Linked DNA regions of Actinospica robiniae DSM 44927. The protein of the gene in region 1 interacts with the protein of each later gene in a pairwise test. Links are inferred from orthologs where the notes say so. Each region holds a gene or a part of one and is shown on either strand. Other genes may lie near its edges.

Region 1 (7,738 bases):
GACGACGCGACGTGCCGCAGGCGCCTTGGAATCCGCCGTCATGGCAGTCCTGTGGGAGGCAGGAACGCCCCTGACCGCGGCCGAAGTGCGCGAACGGTTGGACATGCGTTTCCACACGGGGCCAGATGGACTGGCGATCTCGACGATTCTCACGATCCTGGGTCGGCTGCGCGAGAAGAACGTGCTCTCCCGTGAACGCCGAGGCCGTGCCTTCCGGTACGAACCGCTGGCCGACGAGGCCGGACTCGCTGCCCGGCGATTGACGGCCCTGCTCGACGCCGTCGCCGACCGCGGCGCGGTGCTCTCCCGCTTCGTCGAGGACCTTCCCGATCACGACGAACAGCTTCTGCGGGATCTGCTCGATCTGCGAACCCCGACTTCGTCTCCCGACCTCGGCTGAGGGCGATCCATGCGCGTGTTCGTCTACGTCACACTGGTGTTTCCGCTTGCGGCCCTGCCATTGGCGAGGCTGGCCACCGCCCGATTGCATCCGCGCCACGCGGCCTGGGTCCTCAGCGGCGCCGCGGTGGCTCTCGCGGGCACGAGCTGCGGCGCACTGGGCCTCCTGGTGATCGCGGCACTCGTTCGCGTTCCGGTGCTTGCCCGGCTCGCGCATCTGTCGAGAAGGGTCGTCGGAACCACCGACCCGACGTCGGGCTTGGTCGCGGTGTGCGCGGGGATCCTCTTCGGCGCCGCACTTCTGGGCACGATCGCGTTCGCCGTCGCCCGCATCCGCGCCCTGGCAGCGGCGTTCGGGCACGCCAGAGCTCTGCCTGGCCGACATGATCTCGTGATCACCGAAGACGATGCCGCGGACGCTTATACGGTTCCCGGGCGCCCGGGGCGGATCGTGGTCTCCACCGGGATGCTCGCCGCGCTCGACGAGCCTGGCCGACGGGCGCTGCTGGCCCACGAGCAGGCGCATTTGGGTGGTCGGCACTATGTCTTCGGCACTGCCGTGCGTCTGGCCGCGGCCGCCAACCCGCTCGTGCGTCCGTTGGCTGTCGCGGTCGACTTCGCGCTCGAGCGCTGGGCCGACGAGCATGCCGCCCGTGAGATCGGCGATCGTCGGCAGGTGGCCGCCGCCATCGCCGCGGCAGCGATCGCGACCAAGCGGACCAGGCCCAGCCGGAATCCATTGTTGGCGATGGGAGCCGTACTCAGCCGCACCGGCGACTTGCGACTCGATGGTGCCGGCCCGGTGCCTCGTCGGGTTGCGGCGCTGCTCAGCCCGACTCCGCGTTCCAGCGTGATCGCGCTCATCGCGGCTCTCGCTGTGATGGCCCTTGCCGCCTTCTGTGCGCTGGAAGCGGCGAACGACCTGCATGAACTGATCGCGCTTGCCCACATCGAACGGGCGCGAAGGTGAACGGGGCTCAGGTGGATTCTCGTAGGACCAGGTGACCGGCGCCGAAGGCAAGCCTGGTGAGGTCCAGGCCGAGGATGTGTCTGGCGGCGGCGCGGCCGTGAGCCTCCGCATCGATGTGGACGCTGGTGAGCGAGGGCTGGAAAAGGGCGCCGTGCTCGCCGGCGTCGAATCCGATCACCGCCACGTCCTCGGCGACGCGGAAGGCCCGCATCACTTCCTCGCCGGCTAAGCCGTTCGACGGGAGGGACAGGCGTATCAGAGGCTGGAGGCCCAAGAGCGCACCCGCCTCGGTGGAAAATCCAAGCCGGGCGTCGACAACGGGTGACGGCTTGTCTGGCAGCGCGAAGGCCCAGGGCGCCGATATCAATGCCCTTCATGTGGCATTGCTCGGCGGCCCGGGTCACGTGCCGCAGTTCCAGCCGTGCGTGCAGCGGCATCCGTGTGCTGCACGTCTTTCTTCGTGGTGGCGAGGTAGGTGACGGCGAGGGCGATGAGGAGGGTGAGTGCGGCGGTGACCGGTCCGTCGCCGAGGCCCATGCCGCTGAGGTTCTTCGGTTTGCCGAGGCCGTCGGCGATCGAGGCGCCGAGTGGTCGGGTGAGCACGTATGCCGACCAGAAGCAGAGCACTGGGTTGGCGTGTCGTGTTTTCCATGCGGTCAGGGGGATGAGGATGAGTCCGGCGAACAGTGCTGCGGAGGGCCAGTAGCCGAGTTTGAGGGTGACTGCGGTGAAGTCGCCGATGGCGGTGCCCATGGCGAAGGTCGCGACGACCGCGGCCCAGTAGAACGCTTCGCGGCGTGGGGTGTTGATGCTGTGGATGTCGAGGGTGTGCTCGGTGCGGCGCCAGGCGGTGAATACGGCTGCGAGTACGAGCGCGTAGAAGATGCTGGAGGCGGTATACGGCACGTGCAGGGCGACGTGCATCACGTCGGCGGCCATGGTGCCGAACACCCCGACCATGGCGACGCAGGTCCAGTAGGGCCAGGCCCGGTAGCGGGCCTGTTTGAACTGGATGATGAGTGCGGCGAGGAAGGCGAAGAAGCCGAGCACTACCGCGATCTGGGCTCCGAGCGAGGAGTTGACCAGTGCGTCCGATGCGCTCTCGCCCAGCGCGGTGGATAAGGCTTTGACGATCCAGAAGGCGAGCGCGACTTCGGGTACGCGCAGTGCGCCGCAGCCGGTGCCCTCGACCGCCGGCCCGGACGGCTGCCCGGCCGCTCGCCCGGTCGGCTGTGGCGGGCGCCACAGCGCCGGTCCGGCCACGTCCGCCTGCCGCCACTCGTCCCGGCTCACGCCTCAACCTCCGCATGATATCTACATAGTTGTAAATCTTATCGTGCGGGAAGACGCGCTATCGGCGGCTTCAGTTCCGCCGACGCGGGCCGTGCGATCGCGGAGGGTCCAGGCGCGGTTTTGCAGCCGACCGTGGAGGCCCGCGCAAGCTTAGTTGTACGTGAAGGCCCTATCTATGATCGCTCCGCGTGTTCAGCCTCTCCGCCAAGTGAACTGCCTAGGGAGGCATGAGCAATGACGCTTATCAGGCAACGTCGGCTGACATCTGTGGTGGTTGCGGTAGCCGCGTCCGTGGCCTCCGCAGGCATGAACTTGCACGTGTGCGACGGTCAGGGCCAGCCCAGCACCGTCGCGTCCTGCGTGAGCCCGGCCGTCACCGCGATCGCCGCGTTCTCCGACGTGATCGCGCTTCGCGCACTGAGCGCGGCACACGACCAGGGCTTGGCCGTCCCGGGAGACCTCGCCGGCGCTGACCTCCGTGCATACTGACGCCGAGGTATACGGGCGTCTCGCGGCCCGCAACCTGCTCGGGCTGGCCGCCGAGGGCCTGACGCCGGAAGGGGGACGCGTGGTCGAGCGCGAATGCGTCTGAACGCGCCGGTCGATCCCAACGGCGACGGGCGTCGCCGTAGCCTGAGCGAGGAGGGGATCAACGCTTCGCCGTGGGGCTTGCCTCAGGCATCGCGTACCTGTGTTCCGGACGGCCCGTGGAGCCGTACTTCAGCTGGATGCGGACCATCCCGTTTCGGGCCAAATGGCTGAGATACCGCTGTGCCGTGGGCCGGCTGATCCCCACTTGCGCAGCCACTTCGCTCGCCGACACATCCCCGTGGGCGGCGCGCACAGCGTCGCGGACGAGCTCCAGCGTCGGCGCACTGTGGCCCGGCGCCGGCTCGCTCGACGGGACCGGACCGCGCAACAGGCCGAAGAGGGCGTCCACCTCGGGCTGGTCGGCCTCCGGTCCGAGCCCGGCGATGCGTTCACGCAGGTTGCGGTACGACTCGAGCCGCTCGCGTAGCGCGTCGTATCCGAACGGCTTGACGAGATAGTGCACGGCGCCGATCTGCATCGCGGCGCGCACTGTCGTGACGTCGCGGGCGGCGGTGATGACGATGAAGTCGGGATGCTCGGCCCGCTCCACCAGGCCGCGTACGACGCTGATGCCGTCGCCGTCGGGCAGGTACACGTCCATCAGCACAAGCTCCGGCCGTAGTTCGTCGATGGACTCGAGCGCTTGAGCCGCGCTGTGGGCTGCTCCTACGACGCGGAACCCCTCGGTCTTCTCGACGAATGCGGCGTGGATACGGGCGACACGGAAGTCGTCATCGACGACCAGGGTTCTGATTCCTTCGGTAGCCGTCGTCTCCTCCAGGGCCGTCACACCAACACCGCCACTTCCGCCGGGATGCCGACCTCGAACGTCGCGCCCGGCCCCACGCTGACCGAGATCGTCCCGCCGAGCCGCTGGACGATGCGGTGGACAAGTGCCAGGCCCAACCCGCGGCGCAGGGACCCTGACTGAGGCTTCGTCGAGAATCCGTCCAGGAACACCGCGTCGACGTCCTCGGCCGCAATGCCCGGACCGTTGTCCGCGACCTCGATCGTGATGCGTCCCCTGTCCTCGACGAGGAGCACCCGCACTCGTCCCGGACGGTCTGCCGGATATCCGCGGGACCCGACCGCGTCGAGGGCGTTGTCGATCAGATTTCCCAGGATCGTGGTCAATGCCTGCGTCTTACCCGGAACCTCACCCAGCCACGATTCGTCGGCCACCTCGAGCTCGATCCCACGCTCGGCGGCGACCGTCGCCTTCGCCAAGAGCAGCCCGACGATCAGCGGGGCGCCGATCCTGGCTCGAAGCCGCTCGGCGACCTCGGTCTGCGCAAGGCTCAGATCGGTCAGATAGTGCAGCGCCTCTTCGGCCTCGCCGAGTTCGAGCAGGCCCGCGACGATGTGCATGCGATTGGAGAACTCGTGCTGCTGCGCCCGTAGCGCGTCGGTCAATCCGCGCACGCTGTCGAGCTCGCGCAGCAGGCCGGCCAGCTCGGTACGATCGCGCAAAGTGACCACCGAGCCGTGCAGGCGGCCGCCGAGCACGACCGGCATCCGATTGACGGTCAGGCAGTAGGCGTCGGTGAGTACGACCTCGTCCCTGCCGTCGATCGCGCCGGAGAGCACTTCACGCAGCCGTCCGGGCGCCACCACGTCCTCGATCCAGCTGCCCACACCGTTCGAGCCGAGCTCGAGCAGCCGTCGCGCCTCGTCGTTGACCATGGTGATCCGCCCGGCCCGGTCGAACGCGATCATGCCCTCGCGGATGCCGTGCAGCACGGCCTCACGCTCCAGCAGCAGTTTTGCGATCTCGTCGAGCTCGAGCCCGAACGTGCGCCGCCTGAGCCGACGGGAGAGCAGCCAAGAGGCGAACGCACCCATCACCAGGGCGAGGGCGAACCACAGGACGTAGGGCGGAAGGACACGCCAGAGCGTTGTGGAGATCTTGCTCTCCAGAATCCCCACCGATACCTCCCCGACCAACGTGCCGTCCGGGGCATACAGCGGAACCAGGGCGTCGGCCGAGCGGCCGAGGCTGCCGTCGTCGGTCACGACGTGCACCTTGCCGTCCTCGGCAACGACCGGTTCGGAGACCTGCTTGCCGATCAGCGCAGGATTGGGATGCGAGTGGCGGACCCGGTTCATGTCGATGACCACCACGTACGCGGCACCGGTCGACTGGGTCACGCGCTCGGCGATCCGCTGCTCCTCGTCGCCGCACGGCGGCGCTGCCGCCTCCAAGCACGCGCCGACCGCGTCGATGTCGGCGGTGGTCTCGGCGATGGATACGGCCTGCTGTCCGGCCTGCCAATCGAGTTGTGTGCGTTCCTCCCGCGCGAACAGGACGAATCCCACCAGGACCGTCGCGACCAGGATCGCCACCTGGCCGACGAAGATCTGGCTGGAGAGCCTGCGCATCGCGCCTCGTCGCACCTGAAGGATTGTGGAAGCGGCGCCTATGGCCGGGCAAGGAAATCCGGGAAAAGCATTCAATCCGTTATCCGATATTCCGTGAACTCAATGCACAAAACCCGGGGAAACGCGGGGAACGCGAGTTACGACCACAAGCGAGACAACCCCGATCCGCCGCTCCTAGCGTGTGGCCTCCCCGATCAATGAAGACAGGAGGCGATCCGAGATGACCGCGACGACATCCGCGGGACCCGGCGCCCGGATCGAGATCGCCGGCGTGACGAAACGTTTCCTCACTCCGGACGGCTCGATTTTCACCGCGATCCACGACGTGACCTTCGACGTGGAACCGGGTCAGTTCTGCGCGGTGGTCGGGCCGACCGGCTGCGGGAAGTCCACCACGCTGGGCCTGGTCTCCGGACTCGACCGGCCCAGCGAGGGCACGGTCCGCGTCGGCGGGCGCGCGGTCGAGGGCATCGCCGACGGTGTGAGCTTCATGTTCCAGGCCGATGCCCTGCTGCCGTGGAAGACCGTGCTCGGCAACGTCGCGCTCGGCCCCAGCTTCCGCGGTGTGCCCAAGCGCGAAGCGGAAGCGTCCGCGCGCGACTGGGTGCGCCGGGTCGGCCTGGCCGGCTTCGAGGACCGGCACCCGCACCAGCTCTCCGGCGGGATGCGCAAGCGCGTCGCCATGGCGGCGGCGTTGATCAACGAGCCCCGGATCCTGCTCATGGACGAGCCTTTCGGCGCTCTCGACGTGCAGACCAAAGCGATCATGCAGACCGAGCTGCTCGGCCTGTGGGAGCAGTTACGTCCTTCGGTGCTGTTCATCACGCACGATCTCGAGGAAGCCGTGGCTCTGGCCGACCGAGTCGTGGTGATGACCTCCTCGCCGGGGTCGGTGAAGGCGGTCTATGACATCGACCTGCCACGCCCGCGCGGCGCCGTCCAGGACATCCGGTTCCAGCCCGAATTCCTCGAGTTGCACCGGCAGATCTGGCAGTCCCTGCGCGAAGAAGTCGAGCTCGCATACGCCCGCACGGCAGGAGCCGCAGCATGAGCCACCACGCCCCCCGACTCGAAAGCCAGGTCGTGCCGTCCTTCGAGGTGGGCAAGACGAATCCCGGCCGCCGCATCGCGCGCACGCGCAGATTGCGGGTGCTGGCCGCGCAGATCGTCCTCGCCGTCTTCGTCATCGGCTCCTGGCAGCTCCTGACCGCCTGGAAGGTCGTCGATCCGTTCTTCTTCGGCCAGCCGAGCGGCATCGCCAAGCAGCTGAGGGACTACTTCGCCCAGGGCGACCAGGCGACCGAGTTCGGCTCGTACTGGTCGCAGATCTTCACGACGCTGCGCGAGGCGGTCTTCGGCTTCCTGGTCGGTACCGCCGGTGGCATCGTGTTCGGCGTAGGCCTGGGCGTGAGCCCCTTCCTGGCCAAGGTCATCGGCCCGTACATCAAGATCATGAACGCCATTCCGCGCATCGTGCTCGGCTCGATCTTCCTCGTCGCCTTCGGCCTCGGTCCGACGCCGAAGATCCTGCTGGCAGCGGTACTGGTGTTCTTCGTGGTCTTCTTCAACGCGTTCCAGGGCGTGCGCGAGGTCGACCGCAACATCCTCAACAACGCGCGGGTACTCGGCGCCTCCAAGCTGCGCATCGTCCGCGACGTGACCCTGCCCTCGGCGCTCACCTGGATCATCGCGAGCCTCCACACGGCCTTCGGATTCGCCATCGTCGGGGCGATCGTCGGCGAGATGCTCGGCGCGCAGAAGGGCCTCGGCCTGGTCATCGCCACCGCGCAGAACCAGTTCAACCCGGACGGGGTGTTCGCCACGATGTTCGTCATCGCCGCGATCACGCTCGTCGTCGAGCTCCTGCTCACCCGCGTCGAGCGCCGCCTGCTCTCGTGGCGCCCGCCCTCCCCGTCCGAGGCCGCCGCGATCTGAACCGCGGCCCCGGGTCAGCGTTCCACCCCGTTACCCGTCAACGAAGACATGGAAAGGCTTTGCCATGCTCAGAAGGACCCTCACCGGTGCCGCCGCCGGCGCCCTCGCCCTGACCGGTACGCTCACTGCCTGCTCGAGCTCCGGCTCGGGCTCCGGTTCCGGCGGCAGCGC
Region 2 (5,369 bases), 3.0 Mb from region 1 along the record:
CGCGAGGTCCTCGAGGAACATCACATCCGCGGTGGTCCGGTTGCCGAAGATTATGCTCACCCTCGAATCCCGGTCGTGCGCGAGACGGTCGGCGAGGATCGCGTACACCGGCGTGATCCCACTGCCCGCGACGATCGCCACGTGGTGGGTGCCAGGCTCCGGATACGCGTGGAAGCGGCCGGTCGGCGTGAGCGTGTCGAGCCGATCGCCAACGGCCAGCTTGCGCACCGCGTAGTCGCCGAAGCCGCCAGCCACGGACCGCTTGACCGCGATCTGCAACGTGGTCGGGGGATGCTCGGTCGGCGGGGCACACAGCGAGTAGGAACGTCGCAGTTCCTTGCCTTCACCGTCGTGTCCGTCGGCCGGCACCCGATACCGCACGGTGACGTGCTGACCAGCCACGTAACGATAGTCCTCGGCCAGCTCCGGTGGCACTTCGAGGAAGATCCGCACCGCGTCGGGAGTGAAGGGATCGAGGGCTGATACGCGCAACGGGTGGAACTGCAGACTCATGCTGCCACCTCGCCGGCGCTCGGCAGGCCCATGCGCCCGGACGCTGCGCTCATCGATTCGCTCGCAAGCTCGCTCATGACCGCACCGCCGGGAACGGCTCCCCGCAGGACGAGCAGCGCCGCAGCTCTTGGCACGGGCTCGCGCCGAACCGGCTGAGCAGCGCGGTCTCGATGCCGCCGCAGTTCGGACAGCGCACGCCGAGGCTTAGCGGGGTGACGGTGTGGTCGGGCGATCCGAGTGCGGACGGTGAAAACACAGGTGTATCAGCGTTCTCTATCAGGCGCGGCGGGGCGATGCCGGCCTCGGCCAGCTTCTCCCGGCCCCGCTCGGTGATGGCGGCCGGAGTCCAGGGCGGATCGAGCCGCAGCTCGACCGCCTCGACCCGGTAGCCGTGTGCGGTCAGCACCTCGGCCACGTCGGCGCGCATCGCCTCGATGGCCGGGCAGCCGAGGTAGGTGGGGGTGATGGCGACCCGGACGGTCTGGTCGGCGCCGGTCGTGACATCGCGCACGATCCCGAGGTCCCCCAGCGTCACCCAGGGCATCTCCGGGTCGGGTACGTCCTCGACCAGCTCCCACGCGGTCCGCGTGACCATCACCAGGTCGCCCCCGGGTGCGCGCGGTAGACCGACTGCATCTCCGCGAGCAGGTAGCTCAGCGCCTCGGTGTGCACGCCGGCACGCCCGCCGGACGGGCGCCACGTGCCGCTCGGCGCGGTGCCGAGGGTGGCCTGGGCAAGGACCTCATCGACTTGTTCGTGCCAAGGACCGGCCAGCGACTCGGGGTCCGGCACCAAGCCCTCCGCCGCGAGCGCGCTCACGCCCTCGTCGAGGGCGAACAGCTCGGCGGTGTACGGCCACAGTTCGCTCAGCGCGGCGGCGGCGCGGTCATGGCTTTCCTCCGTGCCGTCACCCAGCCGCAGCGTCCAAGTCGCCGCGTACTCGTGGTGGTAGCCCACCTCGATCAGGGCCTTCGCGGCGAACGCGGCCAGCTCGCTGTCGGTCGACGCGGTGAGGCCTGAGAAGAGCAGGCGCTGGTACGTGCTGAAGAACAGCAGCCGCAGGACGGTGTGGGCGAAGTCGCCGTTAGGCAGCTCGGCCAGCAGACTATTGCGATACTCGCGGTCGGTGCGCTGGTAGGCGAGTTCGTCCTCGGACAGGCCACTCGAGCGGCCGGCCATGCCGAGCAGGAAGCGCGCCTGGCCCAGCTGATCCAGCGCGATGTTGGCGAGCGCGACCTCTTCCTCGAGGTCAGGGGCGCGAGTGAGCCATTCCGTGAGCCGGTGCGAGCTGATCAACGCGTCGTCACCGAGAGCGAGCGCGTAGCCGTCCAGCGGCTTCAGCGTCTTGGTCAGCGCCGTCAGCGCCCGCGCATTGGTCACAGCCCTCGCACCTCCTTCGGCAACTCATAGTAAGTCGGATACCGGTAGTCCTTGTCCCGTGCTGGTGTGAAATACGGCTCTTTCTCCCCGGGGTCGCTCGCCGAGACGGCCCCCGACGGGACCACCCAGATCGACACACCTTCGCCGCGCCGGGTGTAGAGATCGCGGGCACGGCGCAGCGCCACCTCGGCATCCGGTGCGTGCAGCGAGCCGACGTGCTGGTGGGACAAGCCCCGGCGGGCCCGGACGAAGACCTCCCAGAGGTCGAACAGATCGCCGGTCATCGGTTCGTTCCCTCCATGTGCCGAGCAGCCGCGGCGTCGCCGCGCTTGGCCTGGTAGGCCGCCGCCGCGTCGCGTACCCACTGCCCGTCCCGGTGCGCCTCGGTCCGGCGCTCGATGCGCTGCCGGTTGCACGGACCGTCGCCGTCGAGCACGGCCTTGAACTCGGACCAGTCGATCTCGCCGTACTCGTAGTGCCCGGTCTCCTCGTTCCAGCGCAGGTCGGAGTCGGGCAGCGACAGCCCGAGGATCGCGGCCTGGGGCACGCACAGGTCGACGAAGCGCTGACGAAGCTCGTCATTCGAGTGCCGCTTGATCTTCCAGGCAGCCGACCGGCTGGAATGCGTCGAGGCACCGTCCGGCGGCCCGAACATCATCAGCGACGGCCACCACCAGCGGTCCACCGCGTCCTGGGCCATGGCCCGCTGCGACTCGGTGCCGTTCGCCAGCGTGTGCAGCGACTCGTAGCCCTGCCGCTGGTGGAAGGACTCCTCCTGGCAGATGCGCACCATGGCGCGGGCGTAGGGCCCGTAGGAGCAACGGGTCAGCGGGATCTGGTTGACGATCGCCGCGCCGTCCACCAGCCAGCCGATCGCGCCGACGTCCGCCCAGCTCAGCGTGGGGTAATTGAAGATCGAGGAGTAGCGCTGACGGCCGGTGTGCAGCGCGTCGAGCAGTTCGCTGCGGGACACGCCGAGCGTCTCCGCCGCGGCGTAGAGGTAGAGCCCGTGCCCGGCCTCGTCCTGCACCTTGGCCAGCAGGATCGCCTTGCGCCGGAGCGAGGGGGCCCGGGTGAGCCAGTTGCCCTCCGGCTGCATGCCCATGATCTCCGAGTGCGCGTGCTGGGCGATCTGCCGGATCAGCGTGGCGCGGTAGGCCTCGGGCATCTCGTCGCGCGGCTCGATCCGCTCGTCCGCAGCGAGCAACGCGTCGAACCGCGTCTCGCTGGTCATGGTGGTCATGGATCCTCCTAGCCGACGGCCAGCTAGCCGACCGAACGTTCGGTTTCAGTGTCCTCGCGCCGAGCCGCCACGTCAATGCGCCGCGGCCCTGCGGCACAAGCCGATGCGCTCCCGTCCTCGCCTCCGCACACCCTTATCGAATCGCAACTGATCCAGGCGGAAAACCGCCAACCGGCGCATGCGCCGGGCACTCTCTGGATACAGGCGTCGCACAATGCGTCGCCATCGTGATCCGCCGTTCGGGGACCACGCGGGGTCGAGAAGGGAAGCAGTGGAACCGATCATGAACATCGACCGCTTCGTCAAGGCCCGGCGCGCCGGGTTCGGCCTCGGTGCGCTGGCATGCACCCTGGCGCTGTGCACCGGCTGCGTCGGAGCCTCCACCACCGGCACCGGCTCCACCACGGGCGGCGGCGCCGCGACGACGACCAGTTCGAGCGGCGGATCCGGCAGCACCACGCAGGCCGGCGGCGGGGCGAGCCCGTCCGGCGCGGGCGCGACCAGTGCGAACAGCGGCGGCGGGGGCGGGGGCCAGGCGACGGCCAACACCGCGTCGAGCACCTGCTCGGTGCGCTACCTCAACGGCACCGTCGGCGCCTCGCAGGGCACAGCCGGCTCGGTCTACGTCAACATCGTGTTCAAGAACCTCAACACCACGGCCTGCACGCTCTACGGCTACCCCGGCGTGTCGTTCGGCAAGGGCGGTCCCGGCACCGGCGCCACGCTGACCCAGGTCGGCGCCCCGGCGGACAAGAACGCCGCCGTGGCCAAGAAGGTGATCACCCTCCAGCCCGGAGGCTACGCGTACGCCATCCTCCAGGTCGGCGACGCGGGCAACTACCCGTCGGCCACCTGCACCCCCACGCCGACCACTTATCTGATGGTCTATCCGCCGAACACGACCAACCAGCTCTACATCCCCTACAAGTCCACCGCCTGCGCTTCGATGAGCGTCGTGACGATGCACGTGGAGGCCGTGGAGGCGGGCACCGGCAGCTGAGGCCGGCCCGGTCCGGCTGGATCCAGCCGAATCCAGCCGGAGGCGGGGCACCGGGCGTCTGCGGCGACGCCCGGTGCGCCTCGTTGACGGTACGTTGGAGCCGTGACGGGATACGACGACGACCTCAGGCTGGCCCACGTGCTGGCGGATCAGGCCGACGAACTGACCATGCGGCGGTTCAAGGCGCTGGATCTGAAGGTGGAGACCAAGCCTGACCTCTCGCCGGTCAGCGACGCCGACCGCGCAGTGGAGGAGCTGCTGCGCGGCGCGCTCGGCCGTTCCCGACCCCGCGACGCGATGCTGGGCGAGGAGTTCGGGTCGGCCGCCGGCCGCGCCGACGGCCGACGCAGCTGGATCATCGACCCGATCGACGGCACCAAGAACTACGTGCGCGGCGTCCCCGTGTGGGCAACGCTGATCGCGCTCATGGAAGACGGCATGCCGGTGGCCGGCGTGGTCTCCGCACCCGCCCTCGGCCGCCGCTGGTGGGCCTCGCGCGGGTCCGGTGCGTACACCGGCCGGTCGCTGTCCCGTGCCACCAGGCTGCAAGTCTCGCAGGTCAAGGAGCTCAAGGACGCGTCGTTCGCGTACTCCTCAGTGATCTCGTGGGAGGAATACGGCAACCTCGAGGGCTTCCTCGCCCTCTCCCGCGCCTGCTGGCGCACCCGCGCGTACGGCGACTTCTGGTCGCACATGCTGGTGGCTGAGGGCGCCGTGGACATCGCAGCCGAACCCGAGCTGTCGCTGTGGGACACGGCCGCCCCGGCGATAGTGGTCATGGAGGCCGGCGGACGCTTCAGCGCCACCGACGGCAACCCGTCCCCCGCCGCCGGCTCCGGACTGAGCTCGAACGGGCTGCTGCATGAAGCGCTGCTGGCCTACCTCGGCGACGAGGACGCGGGGGCGGTGTAACACGTGCTGAACGCGATCATCAACCATCTGCTGGTGTTCAGCGGCTGGTCCGCGATCCTCCTGGTCTTCCTGCTCCCGGCGCTGGAGTCCTCGGTCTTCCTCGGCTTCGTGATCCCCGGCGAGACCGCGGTGGTCGTCGGCGGATTCCTGGCGTACGAGCACAAAGTCTCCCTCGCCGCGATCCTGGCCGCCGGCATCCTCGGCGCCATCGTCGGCGACTCGATCGGCTTCGCCGTGGGCGAGCGCTGGGGCGACAGCCTGCTCGCCCGCCTGCCGAAGCGCCTCATCAAGCCCGAGCACGTGACCCAGGGCAAGCAGATG

What was found. Proteins that work in one complex are often made in the same cells at the same time.
Region 2: the proteins of ACTRO_RS07510 (region 1) and paaC interact in binary tests that used the Escherichia coli proteins (3 or more experiments, as listed by UniProt). The link is inferred for Actinospica robiniae DSM 44927 from one-to-one orthologs.

What each region holds. Positions count from the first base shown.
Region 1 is NZ_KI632511.1:1,737,851-1,745,588, reverse strand. What follows is about bases 2,178-5,177. They hold ACTRO_RS07510 (response regulator), read right to left. Parts: upstream 4,044-5,177; coding sequence 3,312-4,043; downstream 2,178-3,311. Other genes in these bases: ACTRO_RS07505 (ATP-binding protein), read right to left, coding at 4,040-5,177; ACTRO_RS48775 (substrate-binding domain-containing protein), read left to right, coding at 2,969-3,151; ACTRO_RS07520 (COG4705 family protein), read right to left, coding at 2,178-2,662. In the rest of the region: ACTRO_RS07535 (BlaI/MecI/CopY family transcriptional regulator), read left to right, coding at 1-400; ACTRO_RS07530 (M56 family metallopeptidase), read left to right, coding at 410-1,369; ACTRO_RS46985 (substrate-binding domain-containing protein), read right to left, coding at 1,377-1,643; more of ACTRO_RS07520, read right to left, coding at 1,733-2,177; more of ACTRO_RS07505, read right to left, coding at 5,178-5,647; ACTRO_RS07500 (ABC transporter ATP-binding protein), read left to right, coding at 5,853-6,683; ACTRO_RS07495 (ABC transporter permease), read left to right, coding at 6,680-7,567; ACTRO_RS07490 (ABC transporter substrate-binding protein), read left to right, coding at 7,632-7,738. UniProt on the Escherichia coli protein: Member of the two-component regulatory system DpiA/DpiB, which is essential for expression of citrate-specific fermentation genes and genes involved in plasmid inheritance.
Region 2 is NZ_KI632511.1:4,704,320-4,709,688, forward strand. Bases 1-3,000 are described here. They hold paaC (1,2-phenylacetyl-CoA epoxidase subunit PaaC), read right to left. Parts: upstream 1,894-3,000; coding sequence 1,108-1,893; downstream 1-1,107. Other genes in these bases: ACTRO_RS19895 (2Fe-2S iron-sulfur cluster-binding protein), read right to left, coding at 1-513; paaD (1,2-phenylacetyl-CoA epoxidase subunit PaaD), read right to left, coding at 587-1,108; paaB (1,2-phenylacetyl-CoA epoxidase subunit PaaB), read right to left, coding at 1,890-2,177; paaA (1,2-phenylacetyl-CoA epoxidase subunit PaaA), read right to left, coding at 2,174-3,000. In the rest of the region: more of paaA, read right to left, coding at 3,001-3,136; ACTRO_RS19920 (DUF4232 domain-containing protein), read left to right, coding at 3,420-4,136; hisN (histidinol-phosphatase), read left to right, coding at 4,239-5,048; ACTRO_RS44910 (DedA family protein), read left to right, coding at 5,052-5,369. UniProt on the Escherichia coli protein: Component of 1,2-phenylacetyl-CoA epoxidase multicomponent enzyme system which catalyzes the reduction of phenylacetyl-CoA (PA-CoA) to form 1,2-epoxyphenylacetyl-CoA. The subunit C may be essential for structural integrity of the alpha subunit.